Regions from separate parts of the Sporosarcina sp. NPDC096371 genome, predicted to be linked through region 2. Evidence: riboswitches for the same ligand, from Rfam matches in the RefSeq annotation. Region 2 holds a riboswitch; each other region holds the start of a gene.

Region 1 (3,120 bases), on a different contig from region 2:
CAAAACTTATTCTATTATAACAAGTGTTAAATCTTATACCGATTTTTATTAAATATCAACAATCCTTACGAAAACAACCTAAAAAAAAGCACAGCAAGCGGGATAGCCCCACTTGCTGTGCTTTCTTTAATTCTATTACTGTCCTGCTTGTTCTTTCAACGCAGCAGCTCTATCAGTCTGCTCCCATGGTAAATCGATGTCTGTACGACCGAAGTGACCATACGCAGCAGTTTGTTTGTAAATTGGACGACGTAGGTCAAGCATTTTAATGATGCCGGCTGGACGTAGATCGAATAATCCACGTACAAGCTCAACTAATTTGCTTTCCGCTACTGTGCCTGTTCCGAATGTATCGATTGAAATCGATACAGGTTGCGCTACGCCAATTGCATAGGCAAGTTGCACTTCACAACGGTCTGCAAGTTCTGCAGCCACGATGTTTTTTGCAACATAACGAGCTGCATAAGAAGCCGAACGGTCGACTTTTGTTGCATCTTTCCCAGAGAACGCGCCGCCACCATGACGTGCGTAGCCACCGTATGTGTCAACGATGATCTTGCGGCCTGTTAGACCCGCATCCCCTTGTGGTCCACCGATTACAAAGCGGCCTGTCGGGTTAATGAAGTATTTTGTATTGTCGTCAATCAATTCGGCTGGTACAACCGCGCCAATGACAACTTCTTTTATATCACGCTGAATTTGCTCAAGCGTCACTTCTGGATGATGTTGCGTTGAAATGACGATTGTATCAATTCGTACTGGATTATTGTCGTCATCGTACTCTACTGTTACTTGCGTTTTCCCATCAGGGCGTAAGTAATCTAGCGTCTCGTCTTTACGTACTTGTGCAAGACGGCGTGAAAGTTTGTGCGCTAGGCTAATTGGAAGTGGCATAAGTTCTGGTGTTTCATTACAAGCATAACCGAACATCAAACCTTGGTCACCTGCACCAATTGCTTCAAGTTCATCGTCTGTCATAGAACCTTCGCGCGCTTCAAGTGCTTGGTCAACGCCCGCAGCAATGTCAGCTGATTGTTCGTCAATCGCAGTAAGGACTGCAGATGTCTCCCAATCGAAACCAAATTTAGCACGTGTGTAACCAATTTCTTTAACCGTTTCACGAACTACTTTTGGAATATCCACATACGTTGACGTTGTAATTTCCCCCGCAACAAGGACAAGTCCTGTTGTAATGGTAGTTTCACATGCCACACGTGCATTTGGATCTTCTGCAATAATCGCATCTAAAATGGCATCCGAGATCTGGTCACACATTTTATCCGGATGTCCCTCTGTTACTGATTCTGATGTAAATAGTCGACGATTTGTCATGTTAGTTCCTCCTTATATCCTACGAGATTGATACGGTACTCATATGTCCCATGTAGAGTCCCATTCCTATAGGAAATGAAACTACAAGCCACTGCGAGCTCTATACACGAGGATAAAGGGCGATATCATATAAAAAGCCCTTCACTCACGTATTAACTACATGAGTGAAGGGCATGATTTCAAAAGCACCTTTCACTCTTATCATACAAGACATCCGCCGGAGGCATTATCTGAATTCAGATAAACGTCTTGCTACAGGTTTGGCACCTTCGCGCAGACACCATGTCTATGCAGGTTGCCGGGTTTCATAGGGCCTGACCCCTCCACCAGCTCGGGATAAGAGTATCCGTTCAAGTATCCATATTACGAAAAACAGCGATATTTGTCAATTCTTTTTAGCTTTTCGCATATAATTAGTTGCAGTTTGAATTAGTATAGACTATTATTCTTAATGTGTTATACTAATTCAAAGAATGTGATGTCACCCAAACTGATTGGGACTATACGCAAAGGATGGTACATAATTATGATATCAGCGAAAATTGGCGACGAATTGAAGGATCTTCTTTTAGGAAAAAACGTGAACGTACAGCTTTCTGTTCCACAACTTGTTGAAAAAGCAACAGCACGCGGGGAGGCACAACTTACCGCGGATGGTGCAGTCACGGCTCAAACAGGCAAGTATACAGGGCGCTCTCCTAAAGATAAGTATATCGTCGAGGAAGCGTCTTCTAAAGACAAGATCGATTGGGGTAGCGTCAATCGTCCAATCTCTTCCGAAATTTTCGATTCATTATATAGCAAGGTCATTAATCATTTAAAAGGCAATGACGAATTATTCGTTTTCAAAGGATTTGCTGGTGCAGACCCGGCTTCACGTCTTGCGATTCAAGTTGTCAATGAGTTTGCATGGCATAACTTGTTCGTTCATAACCTATTCATCCGTCCATCGGAAGAGGAATTGAAGAATCACGAAGCTCAATTTACAATCCTATCAGCTCCTTCTTTCAAAGCAGATCCAGCTGTTGACGGTACCAATTCTGAGACTTTCATCATCGTGTCGATGGAAAAACGTATTGTCTTGATTGGCGGAACTGAATATGCGGGAGAAATGAAAAAATCCATCTTCTCCATCATGAACTACTTGCTTCCTGAAAACGGTATTATGCCGATGCACTGTTCAGCTAACGTTGGAGAAGACGGCGATGTTGCCTTATTCTTCGGTCTTTCTGGTACAGGTAAAACAACGCTTTCTGCTGATGCAGACCGTAAACTAATCGGTGACGATGAGCACGGTTGGTCTGATACGGGTGTGTTCAATATTGAAGGTGGTTGCTACGCTAAATGTATTAATTTATCGCAGGAAAAAGAACCTGAAATCTTTGGCGCCATCCGTTTTGGTTCAGTTTTAGAAAACGTTGTTGTCGATCCTAACACACGTATTCCTAATTACGATGATGGTTCACTGACTGAAAATACGCGTGCAGCTTACCCAATTCAAGCAATCGATAATATTGTTGATCCTTCTGTTGCGGGTCATCCGAAAACAATCGTGTTCTTAACAGCAGACGCGTTCGGTGTATTGCCTCCGATCTCGAAGTTGACGAAAGAACAAGCGATGTACCACTTCCTAAGCGGTTTCACATCGAAACTTGCAGGAACTGAGCGTGGTATTACATCACCAGAAGCTACTTTCTCAACATGCTTCGGTTCACCTTTCTTACCACTCCATGCAACAGTCTATGCTGAAATGCTTGGTAAGAAAATCGATGAGCATGATGCACAAGT
Region 2 (3,120 bases):
TTAATGCTTATTTCGATGTCCGTGTGGAAGACATCACCTAACGACTTGATCAATGAACTACATTAATATTAATTTAAATTGTTCAGAATAGTGTTGACACCCACAATTAGGTAATGATATCCTAAAGTAGTTAGTTATTCAAAAATGAAAGGGAGGTACGGAACATGACTACACTTAGAACTGCTCAACAAAACTTCATAATCATTCCGTGCCCATCCGCTATGTAATTTCTATAAATAATTCATACGGAATGGCATGTTCTGCCGTTCTTTTTCTATGAGCACACGCTTATGTAAAGAAGCGTGTGCTTTTTTGTGTGTATTTACCTAAATTCTGCCGAATTTAGGTATAGCCTCCGGCGGATGTCACAGATTTTTTAGGGGAGCTTTTCGAGCTCTCTCGAAAAAAAATCTGGACGCAATTACGCCAAGGCGTAATTGATTGTAAATCTGGTGTTTTCACGCATTGCGTGTTGCATATAAAAACAAAATAACAGGAAAAGGAGTGCTGGTGATGATCAACATGAAACAGCAGAAAAAGTTTTTAAAAAAGGAATCTCTCGAAAGCGGGTAGTGTAGATGGGGGTAAGCCCCCCATCGTCTAAAAGTATTGCGTTGCAAAAAAATTAACGAAGGAGGAGAAACGAATGATCAATGTACAAAAGTTTGATAAGCAGATGAATGCATTAGTAGGTAAAAATAAATTGGAGTTGCCAACACGCTATTTAGGTGGGAAAAGGCTAACAGGAATGGTGCTAGCTACACCTTAACAATACAATTGGACTTCTCCTTAAGGAGAAAAATAATGTTTATTATTGATATAGAATGTAACAAGATACGGATGGCTGAATTACAAAAGGAAGCAAGACAAAATGATTTAGGGCATCGCTCTCTCTCTAAGAAAAATAAGACAAAGAAAGCTTTCCCGATAAATTTCATGAGCTTCTTTACGAGTCAACAAACAAAATAATCGTAAATATTGATTAAGATATTAGCTGTATAATGAAGTCCCTAGCGAGTAAATACACTCACTAGGGATTTTTTTATTCATTGACTCCATCATTTTTAAATCCTTATCTGAATACTATGTTTTAATGATTGACAAAGCAATCCATATCCCTTAAAGTAAATTTCAACAACTTCACAACGACTTATCAAGAGAAGCTAAGGGACTGGCCCGATGACGCTTCAGCAACCTCTGTCTAACAGAAAGGTGCTACCTCCAACAAGTATACATGCTTGAAAGATAAGAGCCTTGATGTGCAACATCCAACCCTCTTCTCTTTTTTGAAGAGGGCTTTTTCATAATCCAGCATTTTATTTTAATTTACCCGAAAACCTACTAAACAAATAAGAATTGTTTGCATAGTATACACTTAACATCTTTTTTCTACTACATTAAGGAGGTACAACAAAATGAACTTATTCGTAAAAACAGAACGCCAAACAGAATGGTTACAACGTTTGTACGAGAAAGAGGCTACATTTAAAAAATCGGCTGCAGAAATTGATGAGCTCTCCATCTTTCCAAAAGAAAATATTCAAGCACTCATAGATATCGGTTATACCAGCGGTACGCTTCCAACAGCTTATGGCGGCGAAGGATTCACTGTCTATGACATGATTCTTTTTCAAGAAACACTTGCTAGTTTTGATGCAAATACGGCCCTTTCCATTGGCTGGAATCTCGGAGTGGTTGGCGATCTATTCGAGAAAAAGCTATGGACGGATGACAACTTGAAGTTCTTTGCACGAGAAGTTCTGAACGGTGCTCTAGTAAATCGATCGGTGAGTGAAGCGCAAACAGGAAGTCCGACACGTGGGGGCCGCCCCGGAACAACCGCCGTCAAGGCAGACGATTGTTGGCTACTGTCAGGACGGAAGATTTTCACAACCGCCTCCCCCGTTCTCACGTATTTCCTAACATCTGCATGGATTGAAGAACAGCAAAGAGTAGGATTCTTCCTCCTGCATAAGGATTTGGCAGGACTCACTATTGAAGAGACATGGGACGTCATATCCATGCGTGGAACCGCCAGCCATGATCTAGTTCTGAACAACGTCAAAGTCGATGCGTCCAAACTTGTTGAACTTTCGGAAGCACCGAGTGGCGGGCAAACGAACGGTTGGCATCTGCATATTCCCGCGTGCTACCTCGGAATTGCACAAGCAGCGCGTGATTATGCCGTCCATTTCGCCAATCATCATACACCAAACAGTTTAAACGGACCCATTAGTCAATTACCAAGTATCCAACAGTTAATCGGCGAAATGGAATTGGCGTTAACCCAAGCAAGACATCTACTCTATAGCGTCGCGGAAGCTTACGACGATAACTCACGAAGATGTCTTCTGTCCAATGAGATAGGCGTCGTCAAACATACAGTCACAAATTCAGCCGTGACTATTGTCGATAAAGCCATGCGGATTGTAGGAGCAAAAAGTCTGCAACGTAGCAACCCTTTGCAACGGCACTATCGTGATGTTCGAGCTGGTTTGCATAATCCACCCATGGATGACATGACCATTAAAAAACTAGCATTGTCCGCCATTGAACAAGATCAGGCTAACAATCCACTTCAAGGCTAATTCGCATATAAAAATCAAAGGAGATGTTATTCATGAAGAATAAAAAAGTGTTAAAACTTGCAGCCATTGGTTTGGCGTTGGCCACTATTTTAGCAGGTTGCAGCTCCGATTCAGCTGACAATGAATCAGGCATACAAAAAATAAAAGTCGCCTACGATCAGGCCTCAAAACCGATGTCTTGGTCAGATGACAAAGGAAATGCAACTGGTTATGACGTTGAAGTCATGAAATTAGTAGACGAACTACTACCCCAATACGAATTTGATTTTATCGGAACGACAAGTGATGACTTATTGGTAGGGGTTGAACAAGGGAAATATCAGGTAGGGATTAAAAATGCTTTCTGGACGCAAGAAAGAACTGAGAAGTTTATCTTCCCGAAAGAATTTATCGGCTTAAGCAGTGCAGGTCTTGTGCTAAAGAAAGAAAATGAACACATCAAAACGCTAGCAGATTTTGCATCAGCCAATTTTTCATTAGCACCTATTGCAGCAAACAATGCCCAATACACCATTATCGATGAATACAACAA
Region 3 (3,120 bases), on a different contig from region 2:
TTACCTCTGGAAATAAGTCACCATACAATTCACCCGTAGATGGATTAACAGTTGTTGGCCCAGTTGACCCCTCGCAACCTCCAAGACTATTAAAAGAAATGACGGAATACTTGCTAGTATCAATACTCTTTCCTCGACCCACAAGGCCACTCCACCAGCCTGGATCTTCTGTCGTCCCGACTGTATACTGATTTCCCGTCAATGCGTGGCAAACAAGGACAGTTTGCGCCTCAGGTCTGCCTATTCTTTCATAGGCTAGCTGGACATTTTCCAATAGAATGCCCGACTCCAATCGTAGATTCCCAATGTTCACAATTCCTGTCCCCATGTTCGTCACGCTCCTTCTTTTTCATCCAATCCGTCTCACGCGATAACCGGCGCGGCCTTGTCAATCGCCTGCGCAAGATCCGCAATGATATCATCAATCGATTCAAGCCCAACAGACAAGCGAATCAATTCCTCTTTTACACCTGCATTTTCAAGATCTTCAGCCGACAATTGCTGATGCGTCGTTGAAGCTGGGTGAATAATAAGTGATTTTGCATCTCCCACATTGGCAACATGCGACCAAATCGTAACGTTATCAATCAACTTACGACCCGCTTCACGCCCCCCTTTAATACCGAAAACGATAATCGAGCCGAAACCATTTTTCAAATACTTTTCCGCGTTACTATGTGATGGGTGGTCTTGATGACCTGTATACGTTACCCATTCCACAGACGGATGCTGCTTCAAATAATTTGCCACTTTCATAGCATTTTCATTATGTTTTTCCACTCGTAAATGTAATGTTTCAAGACCTTGCAAGAAAGCGAATGCATTGTCTGGGCTCAGGCATGGTCCAAAGTCACGCAATGCCTGCACACGTAGTTTTGTCGCAAATGCCGCACCTGCCGCGTCAATCCCATAACGAAGCCCATGATACGTTTCATCCGGCTCAGTAAACCCAGGGAACCTCCCTTGTGTCCAGTCAAATTTTCCAGCGTCGACAGCGATACCACCGATTGACGTCCCATGTCCGCCAATCCATTTCGTTGCAGAATGAATGACAACGTCTGCCCCGTAGTCGATCGGATTCGAACCATACGGTGACGGGAATGTATTATCAATTAGCAACGGAAGTCCATTCTCATGTGCAATGTTGGCAACAGCTTCAATATCAAGAACATGAAGGCTTGGGTTGCCAATCGTTTCAGCAAAAACTGCTTTTGTTTTATCCGTAATAGCCGCACGGAAGTTTTCAGGATCTGTTGCATCCACAAATTTCACATTGATGCCATAGCGTGGAAGTGACACGGCAAACAAGTTATACGTACCGCCATATAAATTGCTTGCTGCGACAATTTCATCACCAGCGCCTGCGATATTTAAAATTGAAAACGCAATCGCTGCCATTCCCGAAGATAATGCAACTGCCGCCGTTCCCCCTTCTAGTAAAGCAACGCGCTTTTCAAACACATCGACTGTCGGATTCATAATACGACTATAAATATTACCTGGTTCTTTCAAAGCAAATAGATTTTGTGCATGCTCCGTGTCTCGGAATGCGAATGAACTCGTTTTGTAGATAGGTACTGCACGTGATCCCGTTACTGGGTCTGGCACTTGCCCACCGTGTAGTAGAAGCGTTTCAGGTTGAAGTTTTGTCATTGTCATTACCTCCAGTATTTTTTTAAGGTGATTGTATGCGGAGGCGTCGGGGATATTTTTGGAAAAAAGAAATAACCCCCTTCGCTTAAGAAGAGGGTTATGCTTTCGCTTATTCCTCCTCTTATCTTTCAGACCGTTTGCACGAATCTGTAGGAAGTAGCACCTGTGCAAGTTGGTCACTTGCCGGTTGCCGGGCATCGCAGGGCCTAGTCCCTCCGCCGCTCTTGATAAGAGTTTGATAGATTTAGTTTTTCATCTTGTGGAGTAGTATAGGTGAATTCCCAATACAATGTCAAGTGTTTATTGAAAATCTTTTCTGAAACTTATATTTAATTCAAAATGCTATAATTTAAGTAATCATTCATTTGGAGGAATTGTTATGTGGTTGTGGATTGTAAGCGTCATTATTTTGGGCTATGCAATTGGATGCCTGCATGGTTCGGTTGTTGCACAGATGATTTCAGGCATTAATCTAAAAGAAACTGGGGTTAAAAATGCGGGCGCTTCGAACGCCACAATTGTGCTAGGGAAAAAGTTTGGTGCGCTCGTTGCAGCGATAGACATCGGAAAAGGTGTACTGGCTATAATACTTGCACACAGAATCGTAGTAAACGCAGGATTGCCGACCGATCAGATTTCATTGTTATTATTCGCCGCAGGTGCCGCAACGGTCATTGGGCATAACTTTCCTTTTTACATGCAGTTCAATGGCGGTAAAGGAACGGCGACTATCATTGGCGTGCTCCTTGCCCTTGATTGGCGCTTCGGACTCGTTGCATTTACGTTGTTGGTTATTGTAGCGATTGTGACAGATTTTCTTGTGTTCGGAGTTCTAATGCTATATGTGACATTCTTCGCCCTAGCATTTTGGTCAGACGGCTACTGGCCCGTTGTCGTTGCGACTTTATTATTCATGCTTGCCATTTGGAAACATATCGAGAATTTCCAGCGGATGAAGAACGGTAGTGAAAAACGGGTGTTGGCAGTATTTAAAAAGAAATAGTTAACAACGAAAAAATCGGTCCGCACCATCATTTGGCGAAACCGTTTTTTTCGTTTATTTAAAAATCTAGCCAAATTTTAATAGCCGTCCCCAAAATAAGAATGGCCAATAGCCACTGCAATACTTTCGTATTTATCTTTTGTCCAACTTTCGCTCCAAGGGGTGCCGCCAGTATACTTGCAATAATCATAATAACCGCGGGCCCATAAAGTACTTGGTCCGTCGTTATCTTACCGATTGTCGACCCGATGGAAGAGATGAACGTAATCGCGAGTGACGTTGCAATTGTCATGCGCGTCGGGATTTTCAAGACGACAAGCATAATTGGCACAAGAATGAACGCTCCGGCTGCGCCGACAACTCCTGCCCCAATTCCGACAATAAACGCCAATACTGCAGCCAACCACTTATTAAAAGTCACTTGATCGACCGGAATATCATCCAACCCTTTTTTCGGGACGAAC
Region 4 (3,120 bases), on a different contig from region 2:
GTTAATAGTTTTTTCATTTTACTATCTCCCCTTTTCTATGTTGTTTATAATTGCGACTTCGTATGTTTAGCGCTTATCTGATTTCTTCACTGCGAAATCTCCAATGATCTGGAGAACGAACACAATTATTAAAATAATAATCGTCGAGACGAACGTGACATCCCCCCGACTTCGTTGGAACCCTTCCATATAAGCAAGCGTTCCAAGACCACCCGCACCAATAAAACCTGCCATTGCTGTGTACCCAACAAGCGCAATAGCCGTCACTGTTATTCCAGAAAGAAGGGCTGGCTTTGACTCAGGAAGAAGAACTTTGAAAATAATCGTCTTCGTTTTTGCCCCCATCGATTTTGCCGCCTCAATAACACCTTTATCAATTTCTTGGAATGCTATTAATACCATTCTTGCGTAAAATGGAGCCGCCCCGATAATAAGTGCCGGCAATGCTGCTTCCGGTCCACGAATGGTTCCAATCAAGAGTTTGGTAACCGGGATTAACAAAATAATTAATATAATGAAAGGGATGGACCTGAATATATTAACAAAAGCTCCTGTAAGGGTATACGTTAGCTTGTTTGCCCATAATTGACGCGGGCTTGAAAGAAACAATACTATACCTAGAGCAAGCCCAATCACAAATGTGAAAATGGTCGAAAGCGCCGTCATATAAAGTGTTTCTAAGGTTGCTTCCCACATCACTTCCCAATCAACATTCGGAAAAAGGTTCTCAATCATTTCCAAGCACCTCCGTCTGAACATCTTGCGCATGTAAGTATTGAATCGCTTCTTCGATTTCACGTTCATCCCCGACAAGTTGGAGAATGAGCGTACCGTAGGCGCCTCCACGAGTATGTGAAATATTCCCTTGCACAATATTCACATCGACATCAAATTTCCGAATCAGACTGGCCAATACTGGTTGCTCCGTCCGCTCGCCAACAAAGACAAGTTTGATTAGCGTACCGGAAGACAGTTCTTGCTTAATATGTGCGACCGCCTGTTTGACTTCTGTAGATTCAGTTACTTGCGATACAAATCGTTTGGTAATCGGTTCTTGTGGCGATTGGAAGACATCAAGGACATTGCCGATTTCGACGACTTTCCCCGCCTCCATGACCGCCACGCGATGACAAATCTTCCGAATGACATGCATTTCATGTGTAATCAGGACAATCGTTAAGCCAAGCCTTTCATTGATACCCGTGAGAAGTTCAAGTATCGCATCTGTTGTTTCAGGATCAAGGGCAGATGTCGCTTCGTCACAAAGTAACACTTCAGGGTCATTCGCAAGTGCCCGGGCAATCCCGACGCGTTGCTTCTGCCCACCTGATAACTCTGAAGGATAGGCATTTTCCCGACCCGACAAACCGACTAAGTCAATTAGTTCATTGACTTTCCGCTCACGTTCCGCCTTGCGCACGCCCGCAATTTCGAGTGGGAAGGCAATATTGTCCCTCACAGTCCGTGACCAAAGGAGGTTGAAATGTTGAAAAATCATACTTACTTTTTGTCGCGCGGCCCGCAACTCCTTCCCTTTAATAGAAGAAATTTCTCGGCCACCTATTGTCACATTCCCTGATGTAGGCGTTTCTAACCCGTTCAGCAGGCGAATCAACGTACTTTTTCCCGCTCCACTATAACCGATGATTCCAAATATTTCACCCTCGGCTATATCCAGTGAAACATTCTCGACTGCAGATATACTAACTGGTCCTGCACCAAACCGTTTATGAACATCCGTTAAACGAATCATCTTCTTCACCTCACTAAGTTGTTTATACATTATTTTTTCAATATAAAAAGCCTTCCTGCAGACTGGCAGAAAGGCTTGACGTTATCAATAAATAAACGTTCGTCCAATCTCTCATCTGTCAAAGCAATTGCTTTGTGTGATTTGGCACCATTTCACTTTCGTGACGGTTGCCGGGCTTCATAGGGCACTATCCCTCCACCTCTCTTAATAAGAGCGACCTATTCAATTAAATACTAGTTCAAATGCTATCATAAGACTGCACGAGTTGTCAATCGATTTTCTCAAGAAGGTATGGAACTGACTGGAACGCATAGATTTTATGTTGCACAACCCCATCCTTCTGGATAAGCAGACAAGGGACACTTTCGATTTCGTAATCCATTGCCAAGTCTTGTACATAATTCAAATCTGCCTTGCCAATCGGCATATCCGGCTTCATTACCGAAATGACTTCCATCATTTTAGAAGCAACAGCACACGTTCCGCACATCGGTGTATATAAATAATATGCTGCAGAGGGTGACTCTTGCACAACTTGTTCCCATTGTTCACGTGACCATATCTCCATTGTTTATAGACCGTCCTTTAAAGTAAAAAATTTGGCTGCACATTAAAGTTCGCCTCAAGTAATATCGTAGCAAGCACTTTGTAGGGGGTTGTTTCAACTTCCCTGTAAACCTTTTCCGTATATAAATGAATGGCGGCAGGAAACTCCCTTTTGAATAACGTTCGAATCTTATCACCCGATTCATCTGCATCGACAAAGACATATAACTCATGTTGTTCATAGGGCGCAAGCAATTCTTCGAGTCGATAAGGGCTGACTGTTCCATTCGTACAAATAATATCAACAGGCTCGGCAAGGATTCGTGCAAGACGCTTACGATCCTGGCCCCCTTCAACAATAATCACTTTGTCATATGCCACAAGGATTCCTCCCGCTCCATTTTATGGTTCAAAAAAACGCCGGAGCGATACCAGCGTTTTTTTGGGAAAATTATTCTCCGACTGTCATTTTTTCATATGCTTCAGCGGACATCAATGCATCTACTTCAGATGCATCAGATGGTTCAACAACGATCATCCATGCATTTTCGTATGGAGATTCGTTAACGAACTCAGGGCTATCTTCAAGTCCTTCGTTCACTTCAACAACTTTACCGCTAATTGGTGCGTAAAGTTCTGATACTGTCTTAACTGATTCAACGCTTCCGAAAGGCTCGTCCGCTTTGATTTCGTCACCAACAGATGGAAGTTCAACGAAAACGATATCGCCAAGTTCAGATTGTGCGAAATGTGTAATTCCGATGCGGAAGTTACCGCCTACTTCTTGTACCCATTCATGTTCTTCAGAATAACGCAGATCT

The links. Region 2 has a riboswitch for S-adenosylmethionine ahead of ACIQ0H_RS19815 (acyl-CoA dehydrogenase family protein). Riboswitches for the same ligand answer to the same signal wherever they lie in the genome.
Region 1: it holds a riboswitch for S-adenosylmethionine, as region 2 does, so the genes downstream of both, metK (methionine adenosyltransferase) here and ACIQ0H_RS19815 (acyl-CoA dehydrogenase family protein) in region 2, are expected to answer to the same signal.
Region 3: it holds a riboswitch for S-adenosylmethionine, as region 2 does, so the genes downstream of both, ACIQ0H_RS06930 (O-acetylhomoserine aminocarboxypropyltransferase/cysteine synthase family protein) here and ACIQ0H_RS19815 (acyl-CoA dehydrogenase family protein) in region 2, are expected to answer to the same signal.
Region 4: it holds a riboswitch for S-adenosylmethionine, as region 2 does, so the genes downstream of both, ACIQ0H_RS15235 (methionine ABC transporter ATP-binding protein) here and ACIQ0H_RS19815 (acyl-CoA dehydrogenase family protein) in region 2, are expected to answer to the same signal.

What each region holds. Positions count from the first base shown of each region.
Region 1 covers NZ_JBIWFE010000008.1:181,534-184,653, forward strand. The annotation lists gene metK (methionine adenosyltransferase) at 136-1,332, opposite strand; SAM riboswitch class I at 1,556-1,675, opposite strand; gene pckA (phosphoenolpyruvate carboxykinase (ATP)) at 1,859-3,120, shown strand, end outside.
Region 2 covers NZ_JBIWFE010000010.1:93,062-96,181, reverse strand. The annotation lists gene ACIQ0H_RS19830 (SDR family oxidoreductase) at 1-41, shown strand, start outside; gene ACIQ0H_RS19825 (hypothetical protein) at 647-769, shown strand; gene ACIQ0H_RS19820 (hypothetical protein) at 805-969, shown strand; SAM riboswitch class I at 1,148-1,252, shown strand; gene ACIQ0H_RS19815 (acyl-CoA dehydrogenase family protein) at 1,416-2,588, shown strand; gene ACIQ0H_RS19810 (transporter substrate-binding domain-containing protein) at 2,621-3,120, shown strand, end outside.
Region 3 covers NZ_JBIWFE010000002.1:197,099-200,218, reverse strand. The annotation lists gene ACIQ0H_RS06935 (homoserine O-acetyltransferase family protein) at 1-328, opposite strand, end outside; gene ACIQ0H_RS06930 (O-acetylhomoserine aminocarboxypropyltransferase/cysteine synthase family protein) at 364-1,653, opposite strand; SAM riboswitch class I at 1,772-1,887, opposite strand; gene ACIQ0H_RS06925 (glycerol-3-phosphate acyltransferase) at 2,033-2,656, shown strand; gene ACIQ0H_RS06920 (sulfite exporter TauE/SafE family protein) at 2,715-3,120, opposite strand, start outside.
Region 4 covers NZ_JBIWFE010000005.1:292,278-295,397, reverse strand. The annotation lists gene ACIQ0H_RS15245 (MetQ/NlpA family ABC transporter substrate-binding protein) at 1-17, opposite strand, end outside; gene ACIQ0H_RS15240 (methionine ABC transporter permease) at 67-735, opposite strand; gene ACIQ0H_RS15235 (methionine ABC transporter ATP-binding protein) at 728-1,753, opposite strand; SAM riboswitch class I at 1,862-1,967, opposite strand; gene ACIQ0H_RS15230 (thioredoxin family protein) at 2,022-2,321, opposite strand; gene ACIQ0H_RS15225 (toprim domain-containing protein) at 2,339-2,680, opposite strand; gene gcvH (glycine cleavage system protein GcvH) at 2,751-3,120, opposite strand, start outside.